2 regions of the Sinomonas sp. RB5 genome follow, and region 1 is predicted to be linked to the other one. Evidence: riboswitches for the same ligand, from Rfam matches in the RefSeq annotation. Region 1 holds a riboswitch; the other holds the start of a gene.

What was found. A riboswitch is a leader RNA that binds a small molecule or an ion and turns the genes downstream of it on or off. The one in region 1 is predicted to bind cyclic di-AMP.
Region 2: it holds a riboswitch for cyclic di-AMP, as region 1 does, so the genes downstream of both, ACVWWH_RS15410 (aggregation-promoting factor C-terminal-like domain-containing protein) here and ACVWWH_RS18735 (C40 family peptidase) in region 1, are expected to answer to the same signal.

Annotation. Positions count from the first base shown of each region.
Region 1 covers NZ_JBSSGJ010000021.1:37,499-44,199, reverse strand. Annotated here, with positions in the region: gene ACVWWH_RS18745 (metal-dependent transcriptional regulator) at 106-801, shown strand; partial or broken gene ACVWWH_RS18740 (M23 family metallopeptidase) at 1,218-2,008, shown strand; cyclic di-AMP (ydaO/yuaA leader) riboswitch at 2,214-2,380, shown strand; gene ACVWWH_RS18735 (C40 family peptidase) at 2,400-3,131, shown strand; gene ACVWWH_RS18730 (NlpC/P60 family protein) at 3,242-4,009, shown strand; gene ACVWWH_RS18725 (HNH endonuclease) at 4,309-4,809, shown strand; gene ACVWWH_RS18720 (nucleotidyltransferase family protein) at 4,773-5,531, shown strand; gene ACVWWH_RS18715 (DUF6457 domain-containing protein) at 5,524-5,814, shown strand; gene ACVWWH_RS18710 (molybdopterin molybdotransferase MoeA) at 5,811-6,701, shown strand, end outside.
Region 2 covers NZ_JBSSGJ010000014.1:59,509-66,209, forward strand. Annotated here, with positions in the region: gene ACVWWH_RS15395 (HAMP domain-containing sensor histidine kinase) at 1-1,257, opposite strand, end outside; gene ACVWWH_RS15400 (response regulator transcription factor) at 1,260-2,000, opposite strand; gene ACVWWH_RS15405 (hypothetical protein) at 2,168-3,205, shown strand; gene ACVWWH_RS15410 (aggregation-promoting factor C-terminal-like domain-containing protein) at 3,313-4,128, opposite strand; cyclic di-AMP (ydaO/yuaA leader) riboswitch at 4,136-4,328, opposite strand; gene ACVWWH_RS15415 (winged helix-turn-helix domain-containing protein) at 4,964-5,797, shown strand; gene ACVWWH_RS15420 (SixA phosphatase family protein) at 5,855-6,391, shown strand; gene ACVWWH_RS15425 (hypothetical protein) at 6,354-6,701, opposite strand, start outside.

The sequences.
Region 1 (6,701 bases):
CGGCCCGGTATCCGGCAGCTAATCTGAGCAGATCAAAATAAGCTAGACTCGCTGTGGGGCGGTGAAGCGCACCGCCCGTCCCGCCGCCAGGAGCCCGCCCCGCGCATGTCCGACCTCATCGATACCACCGAGATGTACCTGCGAACCATCCTCGAGCTCGAGGAGGAGGGGATCACTCCCCTGCGTGCGCGCATCGCCGAGCGGCTCCGCCACTCGGGCCCGACGGTGTCGCAGACCGTGGCGCGCATGGAGCGCGATGGGCTGGTCGTCGTCTCGGGGGACCGGCACCTGCAGTTCACTGAGCAGGGCCACAAGCGCGCCGTCGAGGTCATGCGCAAGCACCGCCTCGCCGAGCGGCTCCTCTCCGACGTGATCGGCCTCGACTGGCCGTACGTCCACGACGAGGCGTGCCGGTGGGAGCACGTCATGAGCGAGCGCGTGGAGCGGCGCCTCTACGAGCTGCTGGGGCGCCCGAGCGAGTCGCCCTACGGCAACCCGATCCCCGGTCTGGAGGCCCTCGGCGGCGAGTCGTCCGGCGGGTTCGGGGACGGAGTGGTCACGCTCGTCGAGGCCATGGGGGAGTACTCGGCCGGATCCCGCGTCGTCGTGTGCCGCCTGGCCGAGCCGATCCAGGTTGACCCCGAGCTCCTCACCCAGCTCGAGGAGGGCGGCATCCGCCCGGGGGCGAAGGTGTCACTCGAGCGGGTCGGCGACTACATCTCCGTGCGGGTCGCGAGCGTGGACGGCGCCCTCGAGCTGCCTGCAGAAGTCGCCTCGCACGTCTTCGTCTCCGTCGGCTGAGGCGTTCCGCGCAGTCCCGTGTGGCCTAGATCGCACAGGTCTTCACACAATCCGACAGAATCTCTACCCGGTGGACTAATTGCTACCGTCCCGTAGTTTGTGAGCGATATCTCACTAAAGGTCACGGCAATGTTACGGTGCTCCGTCATGGGCCTATGCTGGAGGCGGCGGCGAGACATCGGCGCCGTTCCGCCCGCACGCCGAGCTCTGCCAGCGGGAAGGGACCACAGCACCCGACGGCAGAGGCGGGGGACCCACCGACGGCGGCCGCGTGCCGCCTTGGGGTGAAGCCGCAGCACGCTCGGAGTCCTGCCCCGGCGCGGCCGCGCAGGGGCCCCGCGCGGCTGGGCCGAGTCCGGACTCTCTGGCTCGAACCCGACAGCTAACCACGCAGGCGATGACAGAGAGGGAATCGCTTGACCCAGTCAGCCGTGCGCGGCCGACGGCGCGCGGACGTGCCTCCGCGCCCGCGTGCAGCCGTCCCCGTTCCCGGCGCCGCCCGCCGAGGCCGCCGGGCTGCAGAACGCCGTGGCCCGATGCGCCAGCTGGCCGAGATCGCCAGCGTCGCCGGGGTGGGGCAGAAGGCGGGCGTCGCGCTCGCGGCCACCGGCCTCGTGCTCACCGTGACCGTCCCGACTGCCACCCAGGGCGCCGCCGCGACGGCCGCCTCCTCGGACCAGCCGCAGGTCACCGCCGCGGCGGATGCCGTGGTCCCCTTTGCCCGAGCCTCCGTGGGCAGCGCCGCGGACCCGGACGGGCGCCTCAAGCAGATGCTCGGCGCCGAGTCCGCGGGCGGCATCACGCCGGCCCAGGCGCAGCACGCCCTCGCGCCCCGCTCGCCACGATGGAGCGGACCTCGCCGTTCGGCTACCGCGTGAGTCCCGTCACCGGCGCCCCGGACGAGTTCCACCGCGGCCAGGACTTCGCAGCGCAGTGCGGCACCGCCGTGAAGGCGGCGGCGGGCGGCACCGTGACCTTCGTCGGCTGGCACCCCTACGGCGGCGGAAACCGCGTGGTGATCGACCACGGCAACGGCCTCGAGACCACCTACAACCACCTCTCCTCCTTCTCGGTCTCCGTCGGGCAGAAGGTGGAGCGCGGGGCGGCCATCGCACTCAGCGGCACCACCGGCGCATCCACCGGGTGCCACCTCCACTTCGAGGTCATGGTCAACGGCGAGGTCGTTGACCCCAACGGCTGGCTCTGAGGAGACGCCGGCGGGCACTCGCCGTCGTCCTCTTCCCCGCCCCGCAAGGGATCCGAGGGGCTCCCGGGAAACCGCCGTGTCCGTTTCGTGATGACCTGTTTTCTGGCTGTGATCCGAATGTGACATTTCGGGCGCCCTCAGGTAAGGTCGTTCCTGTTCCAGCTCCTACCAAGTTGGAACATCCGGGAAGAACGCCGAGCTCTGCCACTTCCCGGAGCCGTTCGCACATTCCGTCTGGCAGAGGCGGGGGAACCACTTTCGGCCTTCTGTTGTCTGGGAGGCCTTGGGGTTAAGCAGCCTGGCTCCGCCAGGCGGCCGGATACTTTCCATCCGAACCCGACAGCTCACCTCGTAGGCATTGGGAGAGGCTACAACTGTGTCGACTCGCACGTTGACTGCGCGCCATCGCGCCCTGCCGGTTCGCACGAGCCCACTTGAGGCTGTTGCGCACGCGGTTTCCGGCAACGCCGGCACCATCGGCCGCCAGGCGGCGGTCATTGCGGCGGCTTCGGGGCTGATCATCAGCGCCGGACTCCCCGCTCAGGCAGCAGAGACCTCCCGCGAGGCCTCCGCACTCTCCGACGTGGCCAGCGCCTCCGCGCCGAGCGTCGTCGCGTCCAATGAAGCCCAGGTCTCCTTCGAGCGCCCCGCCGTGACTTCGGTGGCGGCGCCGATCGTCGAGACGGCAGCCGGGCAGGCAGCACAGTCCACTGCTCCGGCCGCTTCCCTGGCCCCCGAGGGCAGCCTCAGCGTCCAGTCGTCTGCGCCGCGCCTCGCGGCCGCGGCCAGCGCTCTCGGCTCGACTCTGGCAGGCATCGCCTACACCGGCATCGGCCACCCCTACGTGTGGGGCGGCACGACCCCCGCCGGCTGGGACTGCTCGGGCTTCACTCAGTGGGTCTACGCTCAGGCTGGCATCAGCATCCCCCGCGTCCAGGCCTGGTCCATCATGCACCAGACGGCGACGCCCGCCCCTGGTGACCTGGTGGTCCAGAACGGCGGCGCACACGTGGGCATCTACGTGGGCAACGGGATGATGATCAGCGCTCTCAACCCTTCCCAGGGCACGCTGCTCCATGCGGTGAACGCTACCGGCTCGTCCGTCTTCTACACCCTCAACTGAGACCAATCCGCATCTGGGCGGCGCGATGGACCGTGACCATGGCGCCCCTCCTTCAGGGCTGACCCCCTGCTGCCCTGAAGGACACGAAAACAGAGAGAGAACCCCCTGATATGACCACTCGTGCAGGCATTGCCCGTCACCGCGCGGACAACACCTCCTCGCTGGCCGTCATTGCGAAGGCCGTCACCGAGAACGCAGGCGGCGTCGGCCGCCAGGCCGCGGTCATCGCCGCGGCCGGCGGTCTCGTCCTCACCGGCGGCGTCGCTGCCAACGCCGAGGCGCCCTCGCAGCGCGAGGCCTCCGCCCCGGCCGCACTGGACGTCGCGAACGCCGTCCAGGCCCCCATCTCCGCCGAGGCCAACGCGAACGTGAGCTTCGAGCGTCCGGCCGTCCAGTCCGTCGCTGCCCCGGTCGTCCAGGCCCCCGCCCCCGCGCCGGCCGCCCCCGTCGCCCAGGCAAGCTCCGAGACGCAGGTCGCCCCGGCCCAGGTCCAGGCCGCCGCCTCCACCACGGTCAGCACCCCGGCTGCGAAGCCCGCCGCCTCCTCGGGCATGGGTGCCGCGATCGCCGCCGCCGCGTACGCGCAGCTCGGCGTGGCGCAGGACTGCACGATGCTCGTGACCAACTCGCTGGCTGCCGTGGGCATCCACTACCACGGCTGGCCGGCCGGCTACCTCTCCCTCGGCCGCACCGTGAGCGCCGCCGAGGCGCAGCCGGGCGACCTCGCCTACTACGCCGACGGCGGCATGGGCATGGCCCACATCGCCGTCTACGTCGGCAACGGCATGGCGGTCCACGGCGGCTGGAACGGCGGCACCACCGCGCTGTTCAGCGTCAACGTCGGCTCCGGCCCGGTGTTCATCCGCGTCGGCGGCTGAATCAGCTGATCCTCTGGGGGCAGCGAACGGCCCCAGATCGTCCTCGACGGCGCCCCTTCCCTGACGGGAGGGGCGCCGTCGGCGTCTGAGCCCCACGGGCTCCCCGGGGTCCTCGGAGAGTCCCTGGAGGCCGCCCTCGGGAAGTGTCCGGCAGGTGAAGCTTGGCGGGCGCGTCGGTGCCGACGGCGCCCCCGTTCGTTGAATGGTGCGGCAGTTCAGTACTCTTGGAGAGTCAGCCCGGCTATGCACAGGGCAGCCGGCCCTGTGCCCCTGACCGGGTACGGCCGTGAGGAACGCGCATGCGCACACTCGTTCTCAATGCTGGATACGAACCGCTCGCGGTGGTCACCTTCCGCCGCGCGCTCGTCCTGGTGCTCGCCGGAAAGGCGAGCGTCGTGGCGGAAGACGGCGAGCCAGTCGTCGGACCGCGCGACGTGCTCGGGCGCCCGTCGGTGATCCTGCTCCATCGGTACATCAGGCCACGGCGGACCCATGTGACCGCCGTGAGCAGGCGAGGCGTGCTCCGCCGGGACGCCCACGCGTGCGCGTACTGCGGCAAGGCCGCCCACACGGTGGACCACGTGCTTCCCCGCTCCCGCGGCGGGGGCGAGTCCTGGGAGAACCTCGTGGCCTGCTGCCTGCGGTGCAACAACGTCAAGGGCGACCACACCCCCGCGGAGATGGGCTGGAAGCTGCGCTTCACGCCGTCCGAGCCCGTCGGCGTCGTGTGGCAGATCAAGGAGCTGGAGAAGCCGGTGGCCCAGTGGGGCCCGTTCCTCGCCCCGGAGTCGGCAGCCTGACGCCGCCGCAGGCGGGCGGGAAGACCGCCCGGATCCAGCCGGTGCCCGCCTACGACGCGGTCGTCCTCGCGGGCGGCCGCGCTTCCCGACTGGGCGGCTACCCGAAGCCCCAGCTGGCCTACCGCGGTGCGACCCTCCTCGAGCACGCCCTCGCCGCCGTCGCAGCGGCCCGCTCCGTCGCCGTCGTGGGACCGGCGCCCGGGGAGCCGGGCGGACCGCCGGGCTCGGGCGCTTCCGGCGCCGGAGAACCCGGCCGCGTGCTGTTCACGCGGGAGGAACCGCTGTACACCGGGCCGGTCGCGGCGCTCTCCGCGGGCCTCGAAGCGCTCCATCCCGGGCACGGCGGGGCACCGGGCTGGATCGCGGTGGTCGCAGCGGACCTCCCGCGCCCCGCGGACGCCGTCGCCGCGCTGCTCGAGGCGGCCTCCGCCGAGCCCGACTGCGACGGGATTCTGGGCGAGGACGCCGACGGGCGCACCCAGCCCCTCCTCTCGCTGCTCCGCCGGGACCCGCTGGTGCGCGCCCTCGACGCGCTGGCCCGCGACGGCGGCCTCGCCAACCGTCCGATGAAGCACGTCATTGCTAGGCTGGGCCTGCTGCCCCTGCGGCTGCCGCCGGGTTCCTCGGCCGACGTCGACACCTGGGACGCCGCGCGGCGTTGGGGCATCGAGGGCCCGGACGTGCCGGGCCGAGCGCCACGGCAGGAGGATGCCCATGAGTGACCCAGAGAAGGACGCGCTGCTGCGCGCGTGGTGCGCGGAGCTCACGCAGGAGCTCGGGCTCGGAGACCTCGACGTCGACATCGACGCGGTCCTGGGGCTCGCCGGCGTCGCCGCCCACTCAGTGGTGCGCCCCGCCGCCCCCCTCACGACCTTCCTCGCGGCCTACGCAGCCGGCCTCGCGGCCGGGAGCGGGCGGGCCGAGCCCGCCGAAGCCATGCAGCGAGCAGTGGCCGAGGCCCTCGAAGCCGTGAAGTCCCGCAGGTCGGCCGGGACCGAGGAATGACCCCCGGCCCGGACGCGGCCGGCCCCCAGCACGCACTTCACCTCACGTGGTCCGAGGCCCGTGCCGTCGCCAGCGCGGCGGCCAGCCCGCTTCCGCCCGTAGAGGTCCCGCTCGCCCGGGCCCTGGGCCGCACCCTCGCAGGGCCCCTCACGGCGCTGCGGGACATGCCGCACTACACCTCCTCCGCGATGGACGGATGGGCCGTGTGCGGCACCGGCCCCTGGATCATCGCCGAGCCCGGCGAGCCGCTCACCGCCCACCAGGCCGTTCCCATCGTCACCGGCGGAGCCCTGCCGCCGGGGGCTCGTGCCGTGCTGCGGCGCGAGTACGGGGAAGTGGCCCCGGACGGGGAGGGCCTGCCCCACCTGCGCCTCTCCGCCGGCGCGCCCCCCGGGGCCCCCAGCGGCGGCGCGGACCTCCGCCCGGCCGGTGAGGAGGCCCGCGAGGGGGAGACCCTCCTGAAGGACGGGACAGAGCTCGGGCCGGCCCAGCTGGCCCTCGCAGCCCTGGCCGGCCATGACACCCTCCGCGTCGCAGGCCGGCCGCTCGTCAAGCTCGTGCGCACCGGCGGCGAGGTCGTCGAGAGCGGACTGCCCGGTCCGGGCCTCGTCCGCGACGTCTTCAGCTACCTCATCCCGCCGCTCCTCGAGGCCTACGGAGGCATCCTCGTAGCCCACGAGAAGATCGGCGACGACGCCGCCGAATGGGGCGCAGCCCTTGCCGACCGGCCCGAGCGGGGGCCGGGTGTGCCCGACGGAGGCGCGGCGGGGTCCGACGGCGGCGCGGCGGGGGAGCCCGGTCCCGCGGACGTCGTGGTCACCACGGGCGGGACCGGAAAGGGCGGATCCGACCACCTGCGGGACATCGTGGCGGCGATGGGCGGCCGC
Region 2 (6,701 bases), on a different contig from region 1:
CGCCGCGGCGGTGACGGTGGTCCCGGGGGGCGTGTGCTTGCGCGCGTTGCTCAGCAGGTTCACGAGCACCTGGTGGAGCTTGGCGCCGTCGGCCGTGATCTCGACGGGTTCCTCCGGCAGATCGAGGCGCCACACGTGGTCCGGCGCGATGACCTTCTGGTCCGTGACCGTCTCCACGAGCAGCTGGGTGAGGTCCACCGGCCCCCGCTTGAGCGGCTGGCCCTCGTCGAGCCGGGCCAGCGTCAGCAGGTCCTCCACGAGGCGGGACATCCGCAGTGACTGCGACTCGACGCGCCCGAGCGACTCGGCGCCCTGCTCCGTGAGCGGCTCCGTCAGGCGCAGCATGTCCGTGTAGCCGCGGATCGCGGTGAGGGGGGTGCGCAGCTCGTGCGAGGCGTCGGCCACGAACTGGCGCACCTTCATCTCCGAGGCCTGACGCGCCTCGAGGGCGCCGGCGACGTTGTCCAGCATCCGGTTGAGCGCGCTGCCGACCTGGCCGACCTCCGTCCCGGGATTCGCGGCCGAGTCGGGAACGCGCACCGCGAGGGCCACCTCACCGGCCTCGAGCGGCAGCTGCGCCACCTGTCCGGCCACGCGGGAGAGCTCGTCCAGCGGCTTCATGGTGCGCCGGATGATCACCGTGCCGAGCAGCCCGACGAGCACGAGGCCGCCGAGGGACACGGTCACGGTGGTGAGCACGAGCGAGCCGAGCGTCGCCTGCATCGAGGTCAGGGGAAGCCCGGTCACCACGACGTCGCCGCTGGCCACCTGGACGGCGACCAGCCGGAACGATCCGGCGCTGAGGCGCCGGTCGACGGCGTTCGTCGCCCCGCCGCCGGGGGGACCCCCGGGCCCCTGGTCGACGACGGGGAGCGAGGCGAGCGCGTCGGCGTCGGACTGCGTGATGGAGACGATCTTGCCGTCGGCCGTGCGCAGGCCGCTCGTGACGAGGACCCCGTTGCTGATCCGGGCGCTGAGGGTGCCGGCGCCCTGGCCGGGGGCGTCCAGCGGATCGCGGCGCAGGCCGCTGGAGGCAGCGCCGAACTCCACGGCGCGGTGGCTCGCCTGCGCCAGCTGCCCGTCGAGCTGCTGGGTGAGCACCCGGTCCATGGTCGCGTACAGGAGGGTCCCGACCACGGTGCAGATGCCCACGAGCAGGAGCATCACCACCAGCACGAGCTTGGTCCGCAGGTGCCAGGTGTCGGGATGGAGCCAGCTGCGCCCCGAACGCGGCTCCGCGCCCGAGAGCTTGCTCATGGTCATGCCTCTGCTGGCTTGATGACGTACCCCGCGCCGCGGACGGTGTGGATCATGGGGGCGCGGTCCACGTCGATCTTCTTGCGCAGGTAGGAGATGTAGAGCTCCACGATGTTCGCCTGGCCGCCGAAGTCGTACTGCCAGACGCGGTCGAGGATCTGGGCCTTGCTGACCACGCGCTTGGGATTCTCCATGAGGTAGCGCAGGAGCTCGAACTGGGTCGCGGTGAGCTGGATCTCGTCGCCCCCGCGGGTCACCTCGCGGGTGTCCGTGTTGAGCACGAGGTCGCCCACGACGAGCTCGGCATCGTCCTGGGCGGCCACGCCCGAGCGCTGGACGAGCCGGTGCAGGCGGAGCATGACCTCCTCCATGCTGAACGGCTTGGTGACGTAGTCGTCCCCGCCCGCCGCGAGGCCCGTGATGCGGTCCTCGACGGCGTCCTTGGCGGTGAGGAACAGCGCGGGCACCTCGGGCATGAACTGGCGGATGCGCGTGAGCGCCTCGACGCCGTCGAACCCGGGCATCATGACGTCGAGCACGAGGACATCGGGCCTGAACTCCCGGGCGGCCTTGACGGCCGAGGGCCCGTCGGAGGCCACCTGGACACTCCAGCCCGCCATACGCAGGCCCATGCTCATCAGCTCGGAGAGGCTCGGCTCGTCGTCCACTACGAGCGCACGGATGGGCGTGCCGTCGGGGTGGGTCAGCGCCGGCAGGTTGTTGGTGGAGAAGGGGCTTGCCATGGTTCCAGCCTCCCTGTGACGGATTGCCCGAGCCTGAGCGCGGGCTGTGAACGCCCTGTGCACGCAAGCCTAGTCCGGTCACAGTAGCCGCAGGAGGCCGGCACAGCCCCGACACAGCATCCGGGCCAACTCTGAGATCAGACAGCCCCACGTTCCAGGAGGACACCATGGCCCACAACGACGCACCCCGATCCGACGAGTACCACCCCGCGGAGCCCACCGTCCCGCAGGAGACGGTCGCCCCGCCGTACGGCGAGCACGACGGCGAGTACGGCGGGCACGACGGCGAGTACGGCGGGCACGACGGCGCCCGGCAGCCCGGCGCTCAGCCCGCCCCCGGCTGGGGCGCACCGCAGGAGCCCACCCAGCAGTACCCGGGCTGGGGCGCGCCGCAGCAGACGCAGCAGTACCCCGGGTGGGGCACACCCCAGCAGGGCGCACCGCAGCAGGGTGCGGCCCAGCAGGGCCAGCCGGCTGGCGGCTGGGGCGCCCCGCCGGAGCAGCTCTACGCCCAGTCCGCTCCCGGCTGGGGTGCCGCCCCGCGGAAGGACCCGCACTCCGCGGGCGCCCGGTGGCGCGCCCTGACGTCGACGCAGAAGGGCGTCGCGGCCGCCGCGGCGGCGGTCGTGATCGCCGGTGGTGCGGGCGCGGCCGTGTGGGCCGCAAACTCCTCCAGCCCGTCCACGGCCGGCAGCGCGGCGAACGGCTTCGGCGGGGCCGCCGGCCAGGGCGGATTCGGGCCGCAGGGCGGTACGGGCTCGCAGGGCGGCAGCGGCCAGCAGGGCGGCACGGGGACCCAGGGCGGGCGGAACGCCCAGGGCTTCCAGGGCGGCACGCGCGGGATCGGCGGCGCTGGCGGGGTGGGCATCGGCATGCTCGGCCAGATGCTGCACGGCGAGTTCGTCGTCGTGCAGGACAACGCGAATGTCACGATGGTCGAGCAGACCGGCACCGTGACCACCGCCTCCGGGCAGTCCGTGACGGTCAAGAGCAGCGACGGCTTCCAGCAGACCTACACGCTCTCGTCCTCGACCCAGGTCGCCGCCCGCGGGACGCGCGGCCAGGGCGCGTCCGGAAGCGGGTCCTCGACCACGGCCACCCTCGCCCAGGGCGACACCGTGAACGTCGTGGCACTCAAGGACGGCCTGGCGGCGAAGACGGTCATGATCCTCGGTACGGGAACCGGCTCCGGCACCTCGAACTAGCGGTACCGCCCGCTGGAGACCACGACGGCGCCGCTCGCCTCGAACGTGAGGCGGGCGGCGCCGTCGTGCGCTGCGGCAGCGTCCGGCGCTGTGCCGGACGGCAGCCCTCAGTACCAGTTGTGGGCGAGGTGGAACGCGAGCGCGTTCGCGGGGGAGCCGTAGCTCTTCTTGATGTAGTCAAGGCCCCAGTCGATCTGGGTCTTGTAGTTGGTCTGCCAGTCCGCGCCCACGGAAGCCATCTTGCTGCCGGGGAGGGCCTGCACGATCCCGTAGGCGCCGGAGCTCGCGTTGGTGGCCGTGGTGGACCAGTCCGACTCCTTGTTCCACAGCGTGATCAGGGCGCTCATCTGGTCCTGGCCCCAGCCGAACGCCGCGAGCCGGCTCGCGGCGTAGGCCTGGGCGGCCGCCGGGTCGTTCACCGGCTGCGCCGCTGCGGCGGCCTTCGCAGCGGCCGCGGCCGCCTGGTCAGCGGCGGCCTTGTCGGCGGCCGCCTTGTCAGCAGCCGCCTTGTCGGCGGCGGCCTTGTCCGATGCCGTCTTGTCAGCAGCTGCCTTGTCCGCGGCGGCCTTGGCCGCAGCAGCCTTGTCGGCGGCCGCCTTGTCAGCAGCAGCCTTGTCCGTCGCCGTGCGCGCATCGCTGCTCGCCTGGGCGAGGGCGTTGTCGGAACTCGGGCTCGGCGCCGCGGCGGAGGCCGAGGGGGCCGTCACCGAGGCGGTGCGGGCGAGGTCCGCGGAGTTCGCGGTGGCCGCCGCCCCACCGCCGGCCACGGCGAGGAGGCCGAGGGACAGGGCGACGACGGCGCTCCGGTTGCCGAAGCGGTCAGTTCCCTTCCTCGCAGCGCGGGCCAGGGCGGAACGGTTGGTGGTGACGGCTCGGCGCCGGCCATGAGGGCGCGCGGAAGCGCGGTCTGGGGTCTTGCTCACAAGCGTAAGGGCCTCTCGTTTGCGCCTGCGAAGTTAGCTGTCGGGTTCGGATGAGAGTCATCCGGCCCTGCCAGTGGCAAGGGCTTCACCCCGAGGCCGTCAAGAATGCCCGTAGAACTGGGCGCGGCCGCTGAGTGGGTCCTCCGTCTCTGCCTTCTACCTCCCCCCAGGCCGTCGGCAGAGCTCGGCGGACAAGGCCTGAGGGATGCCAGCCGTAGGGCGGGCACCAGACCACTGTAGGGGAACCGGCCCCTGATTGTCACATTTGGGTAACAGCAGATTCATTTGGGCGGGCCTGGGCATGCGTGCGCGTGCAAGTAGACCATGAGGTCAGTCCATGTCCAGTCCCACAAAGGTGCGGCGCCCTCCGGTGTCGAGTCACGTCCACGCTGTGAGATCGACCGCCAAGAGATGTGGACCGACCAAAAGGTCTGGACAACCGAATATTGTTCGACAAGGAGGCGTTCGCTTCTCGAAACTCTGAAAATATCTGTTCACATCGCCCCCGCGCCGAATCGTGATTCGTGACACACGAAGGGGGGTTCGTCTCGCATAGTGAGACGAAAACGACATTGTTACTTGCCTGTAGCCATTGTTACGGGACACACTCTCACTGTGAACAAAGACTCAGCAGCACCTGCAGCCGCAGACAGCCGCCTCGCCGGGACACCCTCCGGTCGATCCGCACGCTGCTGTCGAATGTCGAGCTAACTGCACCACCCCAGCATTCAGCCCCAGTCTTTTCGCCGCCCAGCGTCGGGCATCCACCGCCAGGCGGGCGCATCTGCTCCGCATTCGAAAGCCATCACGGCTAGCAGTCTCACGAGGTTCATCCATGTCTGTTGCATCCGGCTACGTCCACATCTCTGTCCGCAATGCCCAGAAGGCGCAGAAGCCGGGCCACCGGCAGCCCTTCAATGCCCACTTCGGCAGCCCCGCCGAGGCGTACCAGCACGGCGCCGCGGCCGCGGCGGCCCGCACCTCGCCGCTGGCTGGCGTCCAGGACGTCTCGCCCATGACGGCCCCGACCCCGGTCATCCAGCCGGGCGCCGAGCCGGTCCGCGCGGTCGCCGCGGACAACGTCGCCCACGGCTTCGTGCTCTATGTGGGACTCTCCGAGCAGCAGGCCGCCGCGGCGGGAACCTCGATCGCCCGGATCGCCCAGGAGATCCGCGCCTATGCCCAGTCGCTCGTGGAGGGCGTCGAGAGCTATGCCGCGGTTGCCGTGGCCCCCGCCAGCGCGCCGGGGTCTCCGCTCGACGTCGTGCGCTCCACCTTCGGCGACCCGACGGTGTCCGTGCGGCAGCAGCGCCCCGAGCCGCGGCCGGCCGCGTCCGAGCCGCGCCCGGCCGGCGTGCTCATCGACCTCGCCCGGCGCGAGGTGCACCTCGACGGCGAGACGCTCAACCTCACCTTCAAGGAGTTCGAGCTCCTGAACTACCTCGTCGAGAACGGCACCCGCACCGTGAGCCGGGACGAACTCCTCGAGAGCCTGTGGAAGAACGCGGAGGAAGTGCCGAACGAGCGCACCATCGACGTCCACATCCGCCGCCTGCGCTCCAAGCTCGGCCGGCTCGCGAACACCGTGCGCACCGTGCGGGGCCAGGGCTACCGCTTCTACGAGCACCCCGAGGTCATCGTCTGGGCCGCGCCTGAGTACTCGATCTAGCGCGGCTCCCCTCCGGTCCTGCGGCCGGCCCCGGCGGCCCGGCCGTAGGCTAGTGGGGTGAGCAAGCACCACCTCAAGCGCCTCATCGTCCTCCGCCACGCGAAGGCCGCCTGGCCCGAGGGGGTCCCCGATGCGGACCGGCCACTCGCCGAGCGCGGGCACGCGGACGCCCCGGAGGCGGGGAAGTGGCTCGTGAAGCACCACATCATCCCCGACTTCATCCTCTGCTCCACGGCACTGCGTACGCGCCAGACCACCACGTGGGTCTGCGAGGGGCTCGGGGACAGGGCGCCGACTCCGAAGCTCGAGTCCGGCCTGTATGCGGCGAGCGCGGCGCGAATGCTCGCCGTCGTCAACCACGTCCCGGAGACCGTCCGGGCCCTGCTGATCGTCTCCCACATGCCGGGCGTCCAGGACCTCGCGCTGCGGCTCGCCTCCCGCGACTCGGACCAGGACGCCTACATGGACGCCGCGAGCCACTTCCCGACCACGGGGCTGGCCGTCTTCGAGACCGAGACCCCGTGGGCCGAGCTCGACGGCCAGGACGCCCGGCTGGTCAGCTTCGCCGTGCCGCGTTCGAAGAAGAAGGGCTGATCCGGCTCCGCGTCGGCGACGGCGTGCGCGGCGCAGCAGGCCGCTGAGGGGCCCGCGCCGCGGTGGCGCGGGCGCGGGGCGCGGGGCGCGCCGGCCCCTGGGGGACCATCCTGGTGGCGGACGACGGCGCGCGGCCCGGGCGCCGGGCGCCCGCACCGGCGGCCGGGCGTCGCCGCACGGAAGGCCTGCGCGACTCGGGCCAGACGGCTCCTCCCAGCAGCACCGCGAGCGTGACCCCGGCAGCGACGAGGGCGCCGAAGAAGAACGGGTCGGCGTCGCGGCTCGAGACGGTCGTGACCGTGTTCGGGTC